3 regions of the Streptomyces sp. NPDC021093 genome follow, and region 1 is predicted to be linked to each of the others. Evidence: riboswitches for the same ligand, from Rfam matches in the RefSeq annotation. Region 1 holds a riboswitch; each other region holds the start of a gene.
The links. Region 1 has a riboswitch for cobalamin ahead of ACH4SP_RS21740 (CbtB-domain containing protein). Riboswitches for the same ligand answer to the same signal wherever they lie in the genome.
Positions count from the first base shown of each region.

Region 2: another riboswitch for cobalamin. It lies ahead of ACH4SP_RS26820 (CoA-acylating methylmalonate-semialdehyde dehydrogenase); the one in region 1 lies ahead of ACH4SP_RS21740 (CbtB-domain containing protein).
Region 3: another riboswitch for cobalamin. It lies ahead of ACH4SP_RS26805 (prenyltransferase/squalene oxidase repeat-containing protein); the one in region 1 lies ahead of ACH4SP_RS21740 (CbtB-domain containing protein).

Region 1 covers NZ_JBIRQJ010000006.1:632,382-638,588, forward strand. Annotated here, with positions in the region: gene ACH4SP_RS21725 (glycoside hydrolase family 6 protein) at 1-269, opposite strand, end outside; gene ACH4SP_RS21730 (GAF and ANTAR domain-containing protein) at 595-1,347, shown strand; gene ACH4SP_RS21735 (GAF and ANTAR domain-containing protein) at 1,406-2,233, shown strand; cobalamin riboswitch at 2,532-2,694, shown strand; gene ACH4SP_RS21740 (CbtB-domain containing protein) at 2,729-2,947, shown strand; gene ACH4SP_RS21745 (CbtA family protein) at 2,964-3,767, shown strand; gene ACH4SP_RS21750 (class F sortase) at 3,740-4,429, opposite strand; gene ACH4SP_RS21755 (hypothetical protein) at 4,509-5,081, opposite strand; gene ACH4SP_RS21760 (HAD-IIA family hydrolase) at 5,186-5,965, opposite strand.
Region 2 covers NZ_JBIRQJ010000008.1:428,631-434,837, reverse strand. Annotated here, with positions in the region: gene mmsB (3-hydroxyisobutyrate dehydrogenase) at 83-1,006, opposite strand; gene ACH4SP_RS26830 (enoyl-CoA hydratase/isomerase family protein) at 1,003-2,070, opposite strand; gene ACH4SP_RS26825 (acyl-CoA dehydrogenase family protein) at 2,067-3,245, opposite strand; gene ACH4SP_RS26820 (CoA-acylating methylmalonate-semialdehyde dehydrogenase) at 3,242-4,741, opposite strand; cobalamin riboswitch at 4,970-5,148, opposite strand; gene ACH4SP_RS26815 (PPOX class F420-dependent oxidoreductase) at 5,236-5,709, opposite strand; gene ACH4SP_RS26810 (hypothetical protein) at 5,774-6,207, opposite strand, start outside.
Region 3 covers NZ_JBIRQJ010000008.1:422,318-428,524, reverse strand. Annotated here, with positions in the region: gene ACH4SP_RS26810 (hypothetical protein) at 1-909, opposite strand, end outside; cobalamin riboswitch at 1,038-1,116, opposite strand; cobalamin riboswitch at 1,177-1,311, shown strand; gene ACH4SP_RS26805 (prenyltransferase/squalene oxidase repeat-containing protein) at 1,570-4,626, shown strand; gene ACH4SP_RS26800 (hypothetical protein) at 4,623-5,621, shown strand; gene ACH4SP_RS26795 (energy-coupling factor transporter transmembrane component T) at 5,626-6,207, shown strand, end outside.

The DNA.
Region 1 (6,207 bases):
ATCAGCCACTCGCCGGCCGGCTGCTGGGCGATCTTCTTGATCAGCTCCTGCTTGCCCGAGTCGCCCTCGTCGGCGAGCGCCTTGGCCGCCTTGGCGTCCGGGTTGACCCAGTACGGGTCGTCGCCCTTGGGCAGCTGGGACACCGGCGGTTTCTTCCCCGCGGTCCCGCCGTCGCCCCCTTCGCCCGAAGTGCAGCCCGTCAGGAGCAGCGCGGCGCCCACCGCGACCGCTCCCACCGCTCGCACACGTCCGCTGTAACTGCCGTACATCGACTCCCCCTTGGGCGCCTTGGCGAAAACCGACCTTCTCGAAGCCTCTCGAAGGTGACCGTCTCGAAGATGAAAGAAGTTCCGAGGCAACCCCCCTGGCGCCCCTGCCCGGACAGATCCGGTCGAATCCAATCCTGACACACCGGCGCCCTGCCCCACGAGGCGTGCCCTGCTTCGTGGAGAACCTGTTGCACCGCGTTCGGCCAGCCTGTTCCTGGGCAGCCGGATACGATGAGGCGCTCCGGCGGTCACACTTCGGACGTCTTTGCGGCACACTTCCATCACACTCTGCAGTACCCCGCTCAGCACACCTCGGGAGGAGGGCGTGGTCACCACCCGCATGACCGCCCTGCTCGACGAACTGGCGGTCCGCCGCACAGCCGGACTCGACGGGTCCTTCGCCCGCCACTGCGCCGAGGTTCTGGGCGTGGACGGGCTGGCCGTCACGCTCTCCGGCGGCGCCTCCGCGCTGCAGCACAGCGGCGGTGAACCCGTGTGGTTCTCCGGTCCTGCGGACGTCGCGCTGGAGGATCTCCAGTTCACGCTCGGCGAGGGTCCCGGTACGGATGCGCTGCGCACCGGCCGGCTCGTCCTGGAGGGCGATCTGGACCTGGTTTCCCGGGAGCGCTGGCCCGGCTTCCTGCCCGGCGCGGAGAAGCTCGGGGTGCGGGCGGTGTTCTCCGTACCGCTGCAGATCGGCGCGATCCTGGTGGGGGTGCTCACCTGCAGGCGGGCCGGGCCAGGACCGCTGGACCAGCGGTCGATCGCCGACCTGCTGGTGTTCTCCGACGCGCTGACCCTGACCCTGCTGGGCAGTACGGAGCCCGAGGATCCCGGTGCCGGCAACTGGCTGGCGATCGACGCGTCGCTGTACCGGGCGGAGGTGCACCAGGCCACCGGAATGATCTCGGTACGGCTGGGAGTGCCCCCGGCGGCGGCCCTGGTACGGCTGCGGGCATATGCGTACGCCGCCGATGAGCCCATCCTGGAAGTAGCCAGGGACGTCGTGGCACGGCGACTGCGTTTCACCCCGGACGGAGCACTGCGCGACGGCGACGGATCGGAAACGGCACGATGACTCTTGGGAAGCGCTCCGGGCGCCCCACTCGGCAGCACGACAGATGTAGGTGACAGGCATGGACAGCACCGTGCGCGAACAGAAGATCGCGACGGCCTTCGTCGAGCTCGCCGACACCCTGGTCGACGACTTCGACGTGATCGAATTCCTCCAGCGGCTGGCCGCCCGCTGCGTGGAGCTGCTCGACGTGTCGGCCGCCGGGCTGATGCTGGTCAACCAGCACGGCCAGCTGCAGACCGCCGCGTCGTCCGACGAACGCGCCTGGCTGCTGGACCTGTTGGAGATCCAGCATCAGGAGGGCCCCTGCCTGGACTGCTTCCGCGGCCGTACGGCCGTCCTGCCGGTCGCCCTGGACACCCCGGAGACCCTGGAGCGCTGGCCGGTGTTCGCGCCGCGCGCCCGGGAGTACGGCTTCCACACCACGTACGCGATCCCGCTGCGGCTGCGCGACACGGTGATCGGCGCCCTGAACCTGTTCGCCACCACGCCCCACCTGAAGCTGGGCCCCGGCGACGTCGAACTGGCACAGGCCCTCGCGGACGCCGCGACCATCGGCATCCTCCAGCAGCGCACCATCCGGCAGAACGAACTGCTCGCCGGGCAGCTCCAGACGGCGCTGACCAACCGGGTGCGCCTGGAGCAGGCCAAGGGGATGCTGGCCGAGCGGTGGGCGATCTCGGTGGACGAGGCGTTCACCGAGCTGCGGTCGTATGCCCGACGGAGTCAGCTGGCGCTGTCGGAGGTGGCGCTGGAGCTCGTCCTGGGGACGCTGGACTCGGCGGAGATCCGTAGGAAACCCCCTGCGGAGTCCCGTACGAAATCCCGCGGGGGGTCCCCCGCGAAGCGCCTCAGCAAGGACAAGAGCGAAGAAAAGGGTTCCCGCTGACGCTGCGGTGACCACAAGAGTGACACCCGCAGCTACTTTGCCGTGACATTGCGTCAATTGCGCTATGGAGAACGGCGCTTGACCGCTCTAGAGTGGTGATGCGGCCCCAGCCCCCGGCCCGTATTCCGAGTTGGTTTTCCCAGAACCTCCCGCGACGGCGCCGGGCTTCTCCCGCAGTTCGTGCGCGCGCGGTCGAGGACCAGCCCGGCCGACGGCTCCGGGGGGAGCGAGCAGTCGGCCGGGCCAGGTACCTTCGCGCGCCCCTGGGTCATCTCGCACGCCCCCCTGGGGCATATTGACAGTGCACAGCCAGGCTGGGACTCTCCGGAGGACAACTCCACACTTCGAGGCGACGGTGGACAGGAACTCCGGTGCGATTCCGGGGCGGTCCCGCCACTGTGACCACAGCTGCCGCATGCGGCCGTGGGAGTCAGGAACTGACCCGTCGTCCTCCTGCTTTGGGGCGTGGAAACCCCAGAAGGAGGCTCACCCGACATGTCCGCGTCTGCCCAGCAGTCCGTACAGACCACCGACCTGGCGTCCGCGACGACCCGCACCCGGGATCTGCTGATCCTGGCCGCCGCCGTGATCGTCGCACTGATCGCGCTGTACGCCGTGTTCATGGACAACGGCCACATCATCTCCGCGACCGGCAGCTACCTGCACGAGTTCTCGCACGACGGCCGGCACCTCTTCGGTGCCCCTTGCCACTGATCGGGGCCGTACGCACATGAGCAACCCCACTCTCACCCTGCTCGGCCGCGGTCTCGCGGCGGGCGGGGTCGCAGGCCTGGTCACGGGCCTCTTCTCACTCCTCCTCGCCGAGCCGGTGATGGACCGGGCGATCGTCCTCGAAGAGGCGCGCTCGGCCAAGGCGGAGGCGGCCGAGCACGCCCACGCGGCGGCGGGCGCCGTAGCCGAGCACCACGAGGAACTCTTCTCCCGCTCCCAGCAGCACTTCGGCCTGGTCGTCACGGCCGTGATCGCGGGCCTGGCCATGGGCGCGCTGTTCGCGGTCGCCTACGCGCTGGTGCACCGTCGGACCGGTTTCCTGGTACGGGCCTGGCCGCGTGCCCTCGCGTTCTGTGCCGCGGCGTTCGTCGCGGTCGCGCTGCTGCCGGGGCTGCGTTACCCGGCCGCGCCGCCCGGCGTCGGCGACGCCAACACCGTCGGCGAACGCCAGACGCTGTGGCTGGCCGCCGTGGTCATCTCGATCCTGGGCATGCTGCTGGCCTGGCAGCTCTACGTGCGCCTGGCGGGCAAGGCGGAGCCGGTGCGGCACGGCGCGGTGTTCCTGACCGGGGCGGCCACTCTCGCCGTCCTGTTCCTGCTGCCCGGCAATCCGGATGAAGTCCCCGTACCGGCAACGCTGTTGTGGGACTTCCGGGTGCTGTCGCTCGGGTCGCAGCTGCTGCTGTGGGCCGTGTTCGCCGCGGTCTTCGGCGGACTGGGGCTGCGTGCCGCGAAGCGGGCCGGTTCACCCGCCCCCGCTCAGGCCGCACCCGCTCAGGACGTGGCGGCCGCCGGGGCCTGAGTGACGCCCGTCAGATAGGCGGAGACGACCACATTGGCCGTGTAGGAGCGGGCGTTGTGGTCGTACGTACCGCCGCAGGTGATCAGCCGCAGTTCGGCGCGGCCGTCCTCGCGCGGTCCGTACACCTTCTTCGCGTCGAACTTGTCCCGGCTGAAGACCTGGACGTCCTCGACGGTGAACTCGGTGACCGTTCCGTCCGCCCCGGTGATCTTGACCTGTTCGCCGGGACGGGCGGAGCTGAGGCCGTAGAACACGGCCGGCTTGCTCCTGGTGTCGACGTGCCCCACGAGCAGTGCGACTCCGCTCGCTCCGGGACGGGTGCCGTCGCGGTACCAGCCGACCTCGCGCGGCTGCTCGTACGGCGGCGGGTCGACCGCGCCCCCTGCGTCGAGCCCGCGCGCGCTGACCGGCGCCCTGATGCCGAGCGAGGGGACGTCGAGACGGCCGGGGCGGACGCCCGCGAACGGTTCGTGCGCGTCGGGCAGTTCGACCTGCAGCAGTGGGCGTCCCACCGCGGCCACGTCACCGGTGGTCGGGGCGGAGTTGCCGCCCGCGCCGTCGGTGAGGTCGCGGCCCCACAGCCACAGTCCGAGGAGCAGCACCGCCCAGGCGATGCCGGTGAGCATCCGGCCTTTGCCGGAAGCGGGGTGGTCGGTGCCCATGGTGGTGTGCTCCCTTCGTTCTTCGCGCGGGTCCGTTGTGGCTGGTCGCGCAGTTCCCCGCGCCCCTACAGGGCGCCCTCTAGTGCGAGGTGTTGCGGCGGCGGCGCACCGAGCGGCCGGCGATGGCGACGGCTGCCGCACCCGCGAGGCCGAGGCCGATCAGGGTGTGCGAGGTGCCGGGGCCGTCGGACTCGGCGGCCAGGGCGGTGCCGCCGCCGCCCGCGCGGACGGGAGCGGTCGGTTCGGTCCTGTGGTGGACGACGGTGACGTTGCCGCTGGCGTTGCCCGCGCCGTCCTCGCACTTGACGGTGATGCCGTAGTCGCGGCCCTGGGCGTCGGAGCGGATGCGCGCCTCGGCGAACAGGCCGCCGTCGGCGGCGGGGTTGAAGTACGCGGGCGAGGAGAACGCCTCCGACGTGCCGACGGCCTTCTTGCCGCCGCACACGCTGACCCGCAGATCCACCTCCCCGCCGGCCGCGATGGTGGACGGGGTGACGGTGACGCTGCCGTGGGACTCTTCGTTCTCGGCCACGGCGGCCGGCACGGGGAAGGCCGGTGGGACGGCCGGTACTGCGGCAAGGGCGGCGGGCGCGGGGACGAGTACCGCCGCGAGTACCGCACCCGCACACAGAGTGAGCTGCGATGAGCGCATGGTGAACCTCCTGGTACTCCGAAGATTCACCCGGACGTGAGGTTCCGCATCCGCAGGGGCCCGTCACTGCGCCGTACGGGCCCCTGCGGTCCCCCTGCGCGCTGTCAGATGCGCTCGACCAGGTCCGCGATCGAGTCGACGACGGTGGACGGCCGGAACGGGTACGTGTCGATGTCGTCCTTGCCGGTCAGCCCGGTGAGCACCAGGAACGTCTCCATGCCCGCCTCCAGGCCCGCCAGCACGTCGGTGTCCATCCGGTCGCCGATCATCGCGCTGGTCTCGGAGTGCGCGCCGATGGCGTTGAGGCCGGTGCGCATCATCAGCGGGTTGGGCTTGCCCGCGAAGTACGGCTTCTTGCCGGTCGCCTTGGTGATCAGCGCGGCAACCGCACCGGTGGCGGGCAGCGGGCCCTCGGCGGAGGGCCCGGTCTCGTCGGGGTTGGTGCAGATGAAGCGGGCGCCCCCGTTGATCAGCCGGATCGCCTTGGTGAGGGCCTCGAAGGAGTACGTCCGGGTCTCGCCGAGGACGACGTAGTCCGGCTTGTGGTCCGTGAGCACGTACCCGATGTCGTGCAGCGCGGTGGTCAGACCGGCCTCGCCGATGACGTACGCGGTGCCGCCGGGGCGCTGGTCGTCCAGGAACCGGGCGGTGGCGAGCGCGGAGGTCCAGATGTTCTCGACCGGCACGTCCAGGCCCATCCGGGCGAGGCGTGCGTGCAGGTCACGGGCGGTGTAGATGGAGTTGTTGGTGAGCACCAGGAAGGGCTTGCCGGTGTCCCGGAGCTTCTTGATGAAGGCGTCGGCGCCGGGGATCGGGACGCCCTCGTGGATGAGGACCCCGTCCATGTCGGTGAGCCAGGATTCGATCGGCTTGCGCTCTGCCATCTGGTGGGACTCCCGCCGTACGTACACATGAAGACAAGGGGCGCGCACAACCCTGTGCACGCCCCCAGCCTAGGGTCTGTCCGGCGGATCGGGCCGCACAGGAAATGACCTCGACCTCTTCTCCGCGGCTGAGCGGGGTCTGGTGCGTGCAGATGCAAGGCGGAGGATTGAGGCGACGCGGAGCGTCGTCGATTGACGACAACGCCGAGGGGGTCCCCCCTGGTCCTTAAGACCTTGGGGGC
Region 2 (6,207 bases), on a different contig from region 1:
CGTGAACCGCACCGCAAGGCCCGAGCCGCGCGGCGTGAGCGCCGCCCCGCTCTGTCCCCGCAGCGGCGCCCCCACCCGGCGGTCATTCCTTCCCCGGTGTCCTGAGCGTGGTGACGATCCCGGAGAAGTCGCGGTCCTTCCCGGCCTCCTCGGCATACGCGGCGTACAACTCCGCCGCCTTCAGGCCGAGTTGCGCGGGCACTCCGCCGGCCCTCGCCGCGTTCGCCGCCAGAGCGAGGTCCTTGGCCATCAGCGGGGCGGCGAACCCCGGGCGGTAGTCGCGGTTGGCGGGGCTGGCCGGGACGGGGCCCGGCACCGGGCAGTTGACGGAGAGCGCCCAGCACTGGCCGGACGCGGTGGAGGCCACGTCGTACAGGGCCTGGGGGGACAGGCCGAGGCTCTCGCCGAGGACGAACGCCTCGCTCACCGCGATCATCGAGATGCCGAGGATCATGTTGTTGCAGATCTTCGCCGCCTGCCCGGCACCCGGGCCGCCGCAGTGCACGGCCTTCTTGCCCATGGCTTCCAGGAGCGGCCGGGCCTCGGCGAACTCCGCCTCGCCGCCGCCCGCCATGAAGGTGAGCGTGCCGGCCTCGGCGCCGACGACCCCGCCGGACACCGGGGCGTCGAGGGCCCGCATCCCGGCGGCGACGGCGGCGCTGTGGGCATGGCGCGCGTCGGCCACGTCGATGGTCGAGCAGTCGACGAAGAGGGTGCCCGGCCGGGCCGCGGCGAGCAGGCCCTCGTCCCGGTAGAGGCCCAGGACGTGCTTGCCCGCGGGCAGCATGGTGACGACCACGTCGGCCGCCGCCGCGGCCTCGGCCACGGAACCGGCCGGTTCCACGCCCTCTTCGGCGGCCGTGTCCAGCAGTGCGGGCACCAGGTCGTGGCCGAGGACCCGGTGGCCCGCCCCGACGAGGTTGGCTGCCATCGGGCCGCCCATGTGGCCGAGGCCGACGAAGGCGATCGTGCGGGTGCCTCGGCCGGACCCGTTCGTGCTGTTCACCACGGCATCTCCTGTGGGGTGGCGGCCAGGCGGAGGTCGCCGCCCGGCGGAGGTGCGAAGTAGCGCTCGACGTCGGCGCCGGTGACCTCGACCAGAGCGGCCGGTGCCCAGTGCGGGCGGCGGTCCTTGTCGACGACCTGGGCACGGATGCCCTCGGTCAGGTCGTGAGAGGCGAGCGCGGCGCAGGAGATCCGGTACTCCTGCTCCAGGACGCGTTCCAGCGGGCCGAGCCCGCGGGCCCGGCGCAGTGCGGCGAGCGTGACCTTCAGGGCGGTGGGCGACTTGGTGGCCAGGGTGTCGGCCGCCTCGGCCGCGGCACGCGCCCCGTGCGCGCGCAGCCGGGCGAGGATCTCCTCGACGGTGTCCGCGCGGTAGCAGGCGTCGATCCACGGGCGGTGCCCGGCCAGTTCACCGGGCGGGGCCTCGCGCACGTACGGCACGAGAGCCTCGTGGACCGGCCGCACGGCGAGGTCCGCCAGCAGCCGGGGCAGGTTCTCGTACGGTACGAAGTGGTCGGCGAGTCCGCACAGCAGGGCGTCGGCAGCGCCCACCGCCGCGCCGGTCAGCGCGAGGTGGGTGCCGAGTTCGCCGGGGGCGAGTGCGAGGAGGTAGGTGCCGCCGACGTCGGGGACGAAGCCGATGCCGGTCTCGGGCATGGCGATGCGGGAGCGTTCGGTGACGATGCGGACGCTGCCGTGGGCGCTGACTCCGACGCCGCCGCCCATCACGATGCCGTCCATCACGGCGACGTACGGCTTGGGGAAGCGGGCGATGCGCGCGTTGAGCCGGTACTCGTCCCGCCAGAAGGCGGCGGATGCGCTGCCCCCGGTGCGGGCGTCCTCGTGGATGGAGCGGATGTCGCCGCCCGCGCACAGGCCACGCTCGCCGGCCCCCGTGAGGATCACCGTCTTGACGGCCGGGTCACGCTCCCACTCCGTCAGCGCCTCGTCGATGCTCCGCACCATGGCGTGGTTCAGGGCATTGAGGGCACGGGGGCGGTTCAGCCGGAGCGAGGCCGCCCGTCCGGTCCTCCCGCGCAGGACGAGGTCCGCTTCCGCGCTCACCGGAACGCCTCCGTCAGTCCGCGGGCCACGATGACGCGCATGATCTCGTTGGTTCCTTCCAGGATCTGGTGGACCCGCAGGTCGCGGACGATCTTCTCGATGCCGTACTCGGTCAAGTAGCCGTATCCGCCGTGGAGTTGGAGGGCCCGGTCGGCGACGGAGTAGCCGGTGTCGGTGGCGAAGCGCTTGGCCATCGCGCACAGCTGCGGGGCGGCCGGGTCGCGGCGATCCAGGGCCTGGGCTGCCTGGTGGAGCAGGGCGCGGGCGGCGGTGAGTTCGGTCGCCATGTCGGCGAGGCGGAACTGCAGGGCCGCCGAGTCGAGCAGCCGCGCCCCGAACGCCTCGCGGTCGGCGAGGTGGGCCAGGCTCTGGTTGAGGGCGGTGCGGGCGCCGCCGAGCGAGCAGGCGGCGATGCCGAGGCGGCCGCCGTTCAGGCCGCTCATGGCGATCCGGAAGCCGTCGCCCTCGTGGCCGAGGAGTCGGTCGGCGGGGATCCGGACGCCGTCGAGGATCACCTGGCGGGTGGGCTGGGCGTTCCAGCCCATCTTCTTCTCGTTCGCCCCGAAGGAGAGACCGGGGTCGTCCCGGTCGACGAGGAAGGCGGAGATCCCGTCGGTTCCGTCCCCGCCGGTGCGTGCCATGACGACGTACACCTGGGCGGCGCCCGCACCGGAGACGAACTGCTTGACGCCGGTGAGGACGTAGTCGTCGCCGTCCCGGACCGCGCGGGTGCTCAGTGCCCCGGCGTCGGATCCGGCGCCCGGTTCGGTGAGGCAGTAGCTGCCGAGGTCGTCCATGGTGCACAGCCGGGGCAGCAGACGGGTGCGCTGCTCCTCGGTTCCGTACGAATCGACCATCCAGGCGACCATGTTGTGGATGGAGAGGTAGCCGGCGACGGACGGGCAGCCGGAGGCGAGGGCTTCGAAGACCAGGACTCCGTCGGCGCGGCTGAGTCCGCTGCCGCCCGCGTCCTCCCGTACGTACACACCGCCGAGTCCGAGCCCGGCGGCCTTGCGCAGCACGTCGACGGGGAAGTGCTTCTCCTGGTCCCAGCGGACGGCGTGCGGGGCGAGGTGGTCCTGTGCGAAGTCGAGGGTGGTCTCGACGAGGGCCTGCTGGTCCTCGGTGAGCGAAGTGGGCGCGGTGCTGGACATGGTGGTGGGCACGGCGCTCATCCCATCGTCGGGATCGTGAAGCTCGCGCCTTCCCTGGCGCCCGACGGCCAGCGCGAGGTGACGGTCTTCGTGCGGGTGTAGAAGCGGATGGCGTCCGGGCCGTGCTGGTTCAGGTCGCCGAAGCCGGACCGCTTCCAGCCGCCGAAGGTGTGGTAGGCGACGGGGACCGGGATGGGGACGTTGACGCCGACCATGCCGGTGTTGACCCGGCGGGTGAAGTCGCGGGCGGTGTCGCCGTCCCGGGTGAAGATCGCGACGCCGTTTCCGTACGGGTGCTCGCTGGGCAGGCGCAGTGCCTCCTCGTAGTCGGCGGCGCGTACGACGCACAGGACGGGGCCGAAGATCTCCTCGCGGTAGATCCGCATCTGCGGGGAGACCCGGTCGAAGAGGGAGGCTCCGGCGAAGAACCCGTTCTCGTGGCCCGGGAGGGTGAAGTCCCGCCCGTCGACGACGAGTTCGGCTCCTTCGACGACGCCGATGCCCACATAGCGCTGGACCCGGTCGAGTGCGTCCCTGCTGACCAGGGGGCCGAAGTCGGCGTCCGGGTCGTCGGAGCGACCGATGCGCAGCGCCGCGATGCGCTCCTTGAGTGCGGCGACGAGCCGGTCCGCGGTCTCCTCGCCGACGGGCACGGCCACCGAGATCGCCATGCAGCGCTCCCCCGCCGACCCGTATCCGGCACCGATCAGGGCGTCCACCGCCTGGTCGAGGTCGGCGTCCGGCATCACGATCATGTGGTTCTTGGCGCCGCCGAAGCACTGGGCGCGCTTGCCGTGCGCGGCGGCCGTGGCGTAGATGTGCGCGGCGATCGGGGTGGAGCCGACGAAGCCGAGCGCTTCGACGCGGGGGTCCTCCAGGAGGGTGTCGACGGCTTCCTTGCCGCCGTTGACGACGTTGAGCACGCCGGGCGGCAGGCCGGCCTCCAGGAAGAGTTCGGCGAGCCGCAGCGGTACGGACGGGTCGCGCTCGGACGGCTTGAGGATGAATGCGTTTCCGCAGGCGAGAGCGGGTGCGGCCTTCCACAGGGGGATCATCGCGGGGAAGTTGAACGGGGTGATCCCGGCGACGACGCCGATCGGGGAGCGCAGCGAGTGCACATCGATGCCGGTGCCCGCGTTGTCGGTGAACTCGCCCTTGAGGAGGTGCGGGATCCCGGCGGCGAACTCCACCACTTCCAGGCCGCGTTGGAGGTCTCCGTGCGCGTCGGCGACCGTCTTGCCGTGCTCGGCGGACAACATCCGGGCCAGCGGGTCGCGCTCCTCCTCGACGAGCTGGAGGAAGCGAAGCAGGACGCGGGCGCGCCGCTGCGGGTTCCAATCTGCCCATTCCTGCTGGGCGTTGGCAGCGTCGGCAATGGCCGCCTCGGTGTCGGCGCGGCTCGCGAGGGGGACGCGGGCCTGGACGGTGCCGGTGTTGGGGTCGTACACGTCGCCGAAGAGGCCGGAGGTGCCGACGGTGTGCTTGCCGCCGATGAAGTGGCTGAGTTCACGGACCATGGTGTGCCTGCTCTCGTCAGGTGAGATCCGGGGACGGCACGGCGGGCCCCCGGCGGGTGCGCACGGGTGGGTGCGCCGCCGGGTGCGGGCCGTGGGACAGCGGGCCGCGAGACGGTGAAGGGGAGTCTCGAAGTCCTATGAGCGCGGGGTGAGTTGACCGCGCTCCGCCGGATCACCAGGGTCGTGTGTAGAGACCGGTGCCATGCGTGTCTGCTCCATCCTCGTGGAAAACACGGAACGTTCCGCGGCCGGTATCCTGACTCCCGGATCTTCGCGTGCCGCCCGCCTTCCCGGCAGACTTCGCCAGTGGCGTGGGGACGACGGCACACTCCCCGGTCACAGTGGCGGGACCGTGCCGGATTCACACCGGCTTCCCTGCACCGCGGACCTTGTGTCACGAACATATAGTTGGACGTCCTAGTAAGTCCACCCCCTCTCTTGCGCCCGGCCGCTACGGCACTGCTGGCTTTGCCTGCTCAGTCGGCTCCGTCGGCTCAGTCGGCGATGCCGCCGAAGGCCACCACCCGGTCGACCCTGGCGCGCACCAGGTACTCGCCGGGGACGGAGTTCCGCTCCCCGTAGGCGGCCCCGTTCTCCGGGCCCATGTACCGGCTGCCGATGCGGGTGGCCCAGGTGCGGAGTTCGACCGGATCCTCGGTGAACTCCGCCGTGCATTCCAGCATCACGTAGCTGAAGGGCGGTGTCTGGTCGTCGACGCACAGAGAGAAGCGCGGCTCGCGGAGCAGCGACTTGCACTTCAGCGACTCGTGCCAGGTGGTGAAGACGATGCGGGGTGCGTCAGCACGGCCCTCGGCTCCCCCGGCCTCGCAGCCGTCGCCGTCTTCACCGCCCTCGTCGATCAGGAACCACACCGGGGTGACGTGCGGGCGGCCGTCCTTGCGATTGGTCGCCAGCTTGCCCGTGCGGGTGCCGGTGAGGACGAAGGCACGCCACTCTTCCTCGGTCATGGTGTGCATCAGGCGCTCCGATCAGTGGTGGGTACATCGACTCCTTCGAGAGTACGGGTACTGATCAACTGCCGAAGCGCAGCGCGACGGTGTCCCCCACGTGGATCACCGTGTTGCGGGCAGCGCCCGCGAAGGCCGCGCCGTCCAGGCTGACCTTCCAGGTGGCGGCGCCGGAATTGGCTGTTCCGTTGAGGGCGGTGATCGCTCCGGTGCCGGATGCGGGCGTCACCCCGGTGACACAGCCCGCCGGGGTCGCCGCACTCGCCGCGGCGTTCAGGACGTCGCCCAGTGTGGCGGTCGTACCGGTCGGCGTGAGGGCGACCGAGCAGGCCTGGAGGGTGCCGGTCCCGTTGTCGACGGTCAGTGCCAGCTTGGCCGGGGTGCCGGGGGTGAAGGCGGACTCGGCCACCCACTGGGGAGCTCCGGCCGTCACCGGGGTCGGCGGCGCGGTGGTGAAGCCGCCGCCCGAGACCGCGCGCAGCCCGTCGATGGAGGCGT
Region 3 (6,207 bases), on a different contig from region 1:
GTCACCGGTCTGGGCGTCGATGCCGCAGGCGTTCAGGCCGGAGACCGCCCAGCCGTTGGAGTCGGTGTTGACGCCGAACATGGCGTTGAACGCACCGCTGCTGAGCACCAGCTTGCCCTTCAGGAAGGCCTTGGCCCGGAGGATGTCCGGGTCGGTCTTCGCCACGCCGGACACGCAGAGGGCGGCCATCGAGGCGCCCGTCATGTCGATGTCGCTCGCGGAGTTGAGGGCGTCCGGGTCGCCCTCGGCCTTGCTGAAGTTCCAGCCGCCGTCGTGGTGCTGGTTGGCGCGGATCCGCGTGATCATCGAGTCGAGCAGGGCCTTCGGCACGCGCTGGCCGCCGGCCTGGGTTCTGGCCCCGCCGAGGGCGAGGGCGGCGAAGGCGGTGCCGTTGTAGAGGCCGGACTGGCCGAAGTAGCCCGGCTCGGCGCTCTGCCAGTGGCCGTAGATGTCCGCGACGAGGTTGCGGGATGCGGAGACGCGGGCCGGGTCGATCCCGGCCGCGTACGCGTTGAGGGCGCCGCGCTCGTAGTCGGTGACGACCGGCGCGGCCGACGGCCAGCCGGCGGTGGCGAGGAGGTTGCGGTAGACGGTGCGGGCGTTCTTCGTGGTGTCACCGCCCGGCGCGACGTCGACGGCCGCGGTGCCCGCCGCCGCGAGGGCACTGAACGCCCACTCGTTGGACAGACCGGAGCCCGCGTACGAACCGTCCGCGCCCTGAAGGGACTTGAGGTATCCGACGCCGTTGGTCCTGGACGTGGCGATCTGCGCGGGCGTCGACGTGGCCGCGGCGGGCAGCACGGTGAGCGCGAAGGCCCCGAACGCGGCGACGGGTACGACGAAGGCGGCGCGGCGGGTGGCGGTACGGCGGGGTGCGGTACGGGATCCGGGCGTACGAGGACGGGGCACGGTCTGCTCCTGGAGTGGGGGACGCCGATCGGTCCCGTCCCCACGGCCGGGCGGCGTACGACGCCCCGGGGAACCGCCGACCGCCGTCCGATCGCGTAGTACGGCTGACGAAATGTGCTGTGCCACCTGGGCATTCGGGCTCGGAAACGGCACTCTGCCGTCCCACACCGCTGCGCGTCAGCCCCGGAATCTCACCGGGTTCCCCCTGGGGCGGAGCAGGACGTTACACGAACTCCGCAAGTTCCAGAGAACCTTGACGTTCCCACGCGCCCCGTGCTTCACTCCGGCTGCTATTGCTCAGCTCGCAGGGGAAGCCGGTCGAATTCCGGCGCTGACCCGCAACCGTGGACCCGCCCCCGTGGCGGGTGAGCCGGAATGCCTGCCCGTTGAGTCATGAACGAGAGACGCCGTCGCGGACTACGGCGTGGTTCGACAGGCCTTCACCTCGGCGTTCGACGGCCCCGGCGAAGCCCTTTGGCCACGCATGCGCCCGCTCGGCCGACACGAGGGGCCGCAGTGGGGACCGCAGAGCAGCACCAGCGCCGACTCGCGCGCAGACGTGGCCGGTTGGGCCGAATACCCGGCGCGGGAAGACCGCTGGGAGCGCCGTTCCTGCCGGCCGCCCTGCCCGCAGCCGTGTCGGCCTTCCTGGCGGCGCTGCTGCTCGTCGTCGGCGGCGCGGCCTTCGCCACAGGGACCTCCTCACCCGCGTCCGCCGACCCCGTCGACAAGTGCACGGCGACGACCGGCGCGGTCGTCGCGGTCGACTTCGGCCCGTGGGGCGGCAAGGTCGTACGCGGCTGCGACGCCACCCCGACCACGGGGTACGAGCTGCTGCACGAGGCCGGTTTCCGCACCGAGGGAACCCAGCACGACGGCCCCGCCTTCATCTGCCGCCTCGGCCACGCCTCGTACAACTCCGGCAAGCAGTACCCGACTTCGGAGCAGGAGGACTGCGTCCTCACGCCGCAGGCCACCGCCTACTGGTCGTACTGGCACGCGTCGCAGGGCCAGAACACGTGGACGTACAGCCAGTACGGCGCCATGGACCGCAGGCCGAAGGCGGGCGACGTCGACGTCTGGGTCTTCGGCGGCACCGACATCGGCGGCACCACAGGGAAGCCCACCTTCACCCCGGACCAGGTCCGCGCGGGCGGCGGTGCGGCACCGGACCCCGACCCCACCGGTACGCCGCCGACCGTCCCCCCGGGCAAGGTCGATGTCACGGCCGCCGCGAAGTGGCTGAAGGGCCGACTCACGGACGGCGAACGCGTCGTCGAGGAGGGCGCGGAGGCCCCGAACCACTGGTTCACGGCCGAGATCGCCCTCGCCGTGGCCGCGGCGGACGGGAAGAGCGCGGGTCTCGACAAGGTGGTCGCCTTCCTGGCCGCGCACACCGACGCGTACGCCTATCCGGCGGGCAAGGACGCGGCGGGCAAGTACCGGGCGCCCGACGCGAACGCGGCCGCACGCCTCGCACTGCTGGCCGCGAGCACCGAGGGAGACCCGCGTGACTTCGGCGGCCACGACCTGGCCGGCGACCTGGCCGGGAACATCTGCAGGGGCGGCCCCAACACCGGTGATTCCACACCCGGTTGCACCGCCAAGGGCGACTTCCGGTACGCGGGGTACGCCGACGGCCAGGCGCTCGCCCTGCTCGCGGTGAAGCGCGCGGGGCTGGCTCCGCCCGCCGAAGCGGTCGCCCGGCTCACTCAACTCCAGTGCGAGAACGGCGGGTTCACCAGCATCCTGATCCGACCGGGCGAGAACTGCGACCCCGAGGCGTGGAGCACCGGTCAGGTGGTGCTGGCCCTGCAGGCGGTCGGCGGGCAGGACGCCGCCGTCGCCAAGGCGCGTACGTACCTGAAGAAGTCCCAGCTGGCGGACGGCGGTTTCCCGGCCGCCACGGGCATGACCGAGGGCAGCCCCTTCACCACCGTGTTCGCGGCGCAGGCCCTGCGCGCCCTCGGCGACACCGGCCACGCGGACGCGGCCCTCGCCTGGCTGTCCCGGCAGCAGCTGGCCGACGGCGGCATCGGCTTCGACGGCGCCACCACCTCGGAGATCTACCCGACGGCGCACGCGGTCCTCGCCGGGCGGGGCACCAGCCTGGCGTCACTGACCACGAAGAAGACCGAACCGACGCACCCGCCGACCGACCCCCCGACGGATCCGCCCACGAACCCGCCGACCGACCCGCCCACCGATCCTCCGACCGACCCGCCCACGAACCCCCCGACGAATCCACCGACCGACCCGCCGACCACTCCGCCGACCGGTCCGCCGACCACTCCGCCCGGTGCGGGCCCGGACCTCAAGAAGGGCGTCGCGTACCTCACCAGTGCCGCCACCCTCACGAAGGGCGCGTACTACGACGCGGGCGGCGGCGTCGGCCGGGCCGACTTCGGCCTCACCATCGACGGCGCGTACGCACTCGCAGCGACCGGCCTCGACAACACGCGGCTGCGCGGCATCGTCGACTTCCTCGACAAGGGCGGCAAGGACGGCGCGGGCCGTACCGTCCACAACTGGACCAACGTCGGCACCAAGTACGCCGCGGGCGGTTCGATCGGCAAGACCGCGCTGCTGGCCCAGTCCGTGGGCCGCGACCCGCGGGCCTTCGGCGGCCAGGACCTGATCGCCGCGCTCGGCAGGGCGGTGTGCGGGGCACCGAGCCGGGCGCCGGACCGCAGTTGCGCCGCCAAGGGCAACTACACGTACGCCCCGTCGGTCTTCTCGCAGTCGCTTGCCCTCATGGCGCAGGTACGGGCCGGTGAGAAGGCCGCCGCCCAGGCGCCGGCCACCTACCTGGCGAGCCTTCAGAAGCCGTCGGGCGCCTGGCCGAGCCTGATCCCGGCGACCGGCGACTCGGACGTCGACTCCACGGCGATGGCCGCGATGACGATGGACCTGGTCGGAGGCGCCGGGCCGAAGGCGGCCGTCGCCAAGGCGCTCGCCTGGATCGCGACCAAGCAGCTCCCCGACGGCGGATTCCCGGGCGCCGCGGGCAACTCGGTGAACTCGGCCGCGCTGGCGGTCCAGGGCCTGTCCCTGGACGTGGGCAAGTACGGCGCGCAGATCGCCAAGGCGCGCAAGTTCCTGGCCGGGCAGCAGAACGGCGACGGCGGCTTCAACGTGGCGAAGGAGGGCCAGCGCGGTTCGGACGTACGGGCCTCCACCCAGGCCGTCGGCGGTGCGACCGGCATCTCCTTCGGCAGGATCGACCGCGACCTGAACGGTACGACTCCCCCGCCGGACCCGACGGTCGGCGGCACCTCCAGCGGCACCTCGGCCGGTACCTCTGCCGGCACCACGACGGGCGGCCCCGGCACTGTCACCGGCGGTACGACGGCGGGCTCCGCCTCCGGAAGCAGCGGCGCGGGCAGCACCACCACCGGCGGCACGAACATCGTCACCCCGGGCGAAGCCTCCGGCTCCGGCGACGCATCCGGCACGGGCGGCATCGTCGACACCACCGGCAGCGCGGGCACCGGCACAGCCGGGACAAGCACCGGCGCCACGGGCGGCATCGTCGACACCGGCAGCACCGCCGGAGCTGCCACCGGCGGCGCCACCGCGAACGGCCCCCTCGCCTCCACCGGCGTGCAGGCCGGTGCTCTCGCGGCCGCAGCGGCCCTCCTCGTCCTGGGCGGCTGGCGCATCACCGTGACCGCCCGCAGGCGACGCACCGCAGCGGCAGCGGAGGAGCAGCGATGAACGTCGGCGTCCTCACGCGCGCCTTCGCCCGCGCGGCCACCGCACTGGGTCTGACGGTGGCGGCGTTCGCGGCCACCGCGGGCCCGGCGCACGCCGCCCCGCAGCCGATGAGCCAGTGCACCACCTCCTCCGGAGCCGTCCTCGCGGTGGACTTCAGCCGCTGGGGCGGTCCCGTCTACCGCTCCTGCGGCACGACGCCCACCACCGGCTACGAACTCCTCAACCAGGGCGGCTGGGCCACCACCGGTACCGGCCACGACGGTCCGGCGTTCATCTGCCGCATCGGCTACAGCGGTCACCTGGGCGGCAAGCAGTTCCCGCCGCCGGAACAGGACGACTGCGTACTGACCCCGCCGGCCTCCGCCTACTGGTCGTACTGGCACGCCGATCCGGGTCAGAACACGTGGGAGTACAGCCAGTTGGGCGCCATGCTCTACCAGCCGCGGCCCGGCAGCGTCGATCTGTGGATCTTCGGCGGTACGGACATCGGGGGCACCGAGGGCCGACCCAGGATCACCCCCGACCAGCTGCGCGCCAAGAACGCCCGGCCGACGAACGGCAACAGGCCGGTCCCGAAGGACACCAGGACCGCACCGCCGCTGCCGCCCGGCGTCAACACGGGACCGGCTCCGGCGAACCCTCCGGCGGACTACACGCCGCCGCCCGCCGCGCCGCCGCAAGGGCAGGGGATCCCGCGGCAACCTCCCCCACAGACCCCCAACACCCCTCCCCCGCCTACCAGTTCCCCTCCGACTACGACCCCTCCGGCAACCCCTTCGCCCACGACTCCCACCCCGTCGGCCACCGCCACCGCCGTCCCGAAGCCATCGGCGGCAGCGGCCTCCGGGCCCAAGGTCGTGGACGCCGCCCCGGCCGCCGACGCCGCGCACGACGTGGGCTCGTACCTGCCCGCCGTCGGCACCGGTGCGCTGGTGCTGCTGATCGCGGGCGCCGCCGTGTTCGCGGCCAGGCGCCGCCGTCGGGCGGCGGAGTAAGCACGTGCGAAGTCCTGCTGCTTCCAAGGCAGTTGATGCCGCGAAGGAGCCGCCCGCGCCGGGTCCCGCACCCGACGCGGGCGGCCGTCGGCTGCCCCGTACGCTCCATCCGGTCGCGTGGTGGATATGGGCGCTCGCCCTGGCCACCGCCGTCAGCCGCACCAACAATCCGCTGCTGCTGTTCCTCGTCCTCGCCGTCCTCGGGTACGTGGTCACGGTGCGCCGCACCGAGGCCCCGTGGGCGCGCGGCTTCAAGTACTACCTGTATCTCGCGCTCACGGTCGTGGCGATCCGGGTCGTCTTCCGGGCGGTCTTCGCCACCGGCATCACCCCGCGCGACCACTTCCTCTTCTCCCTGCCTCGCATCCCCACCCCGGACTGGTACGCGGGCATCCAGCTCGGCGGCCCTGTCTCGCTGGAGGCGCTGCTCTCTGCCGCCACGGACGGGCTTCGGCTGGCGTGCATGCTGTGCTGCATCGGTGCGGCGAACACCCTCGCCAACCCGAAGCGGGCACTGCGCGTACTGCCGGGCGCCCTGCACGAGTTGGGCGTCGCCGTCACCGTGTCGCTCAGCGTCGCGCCCCAA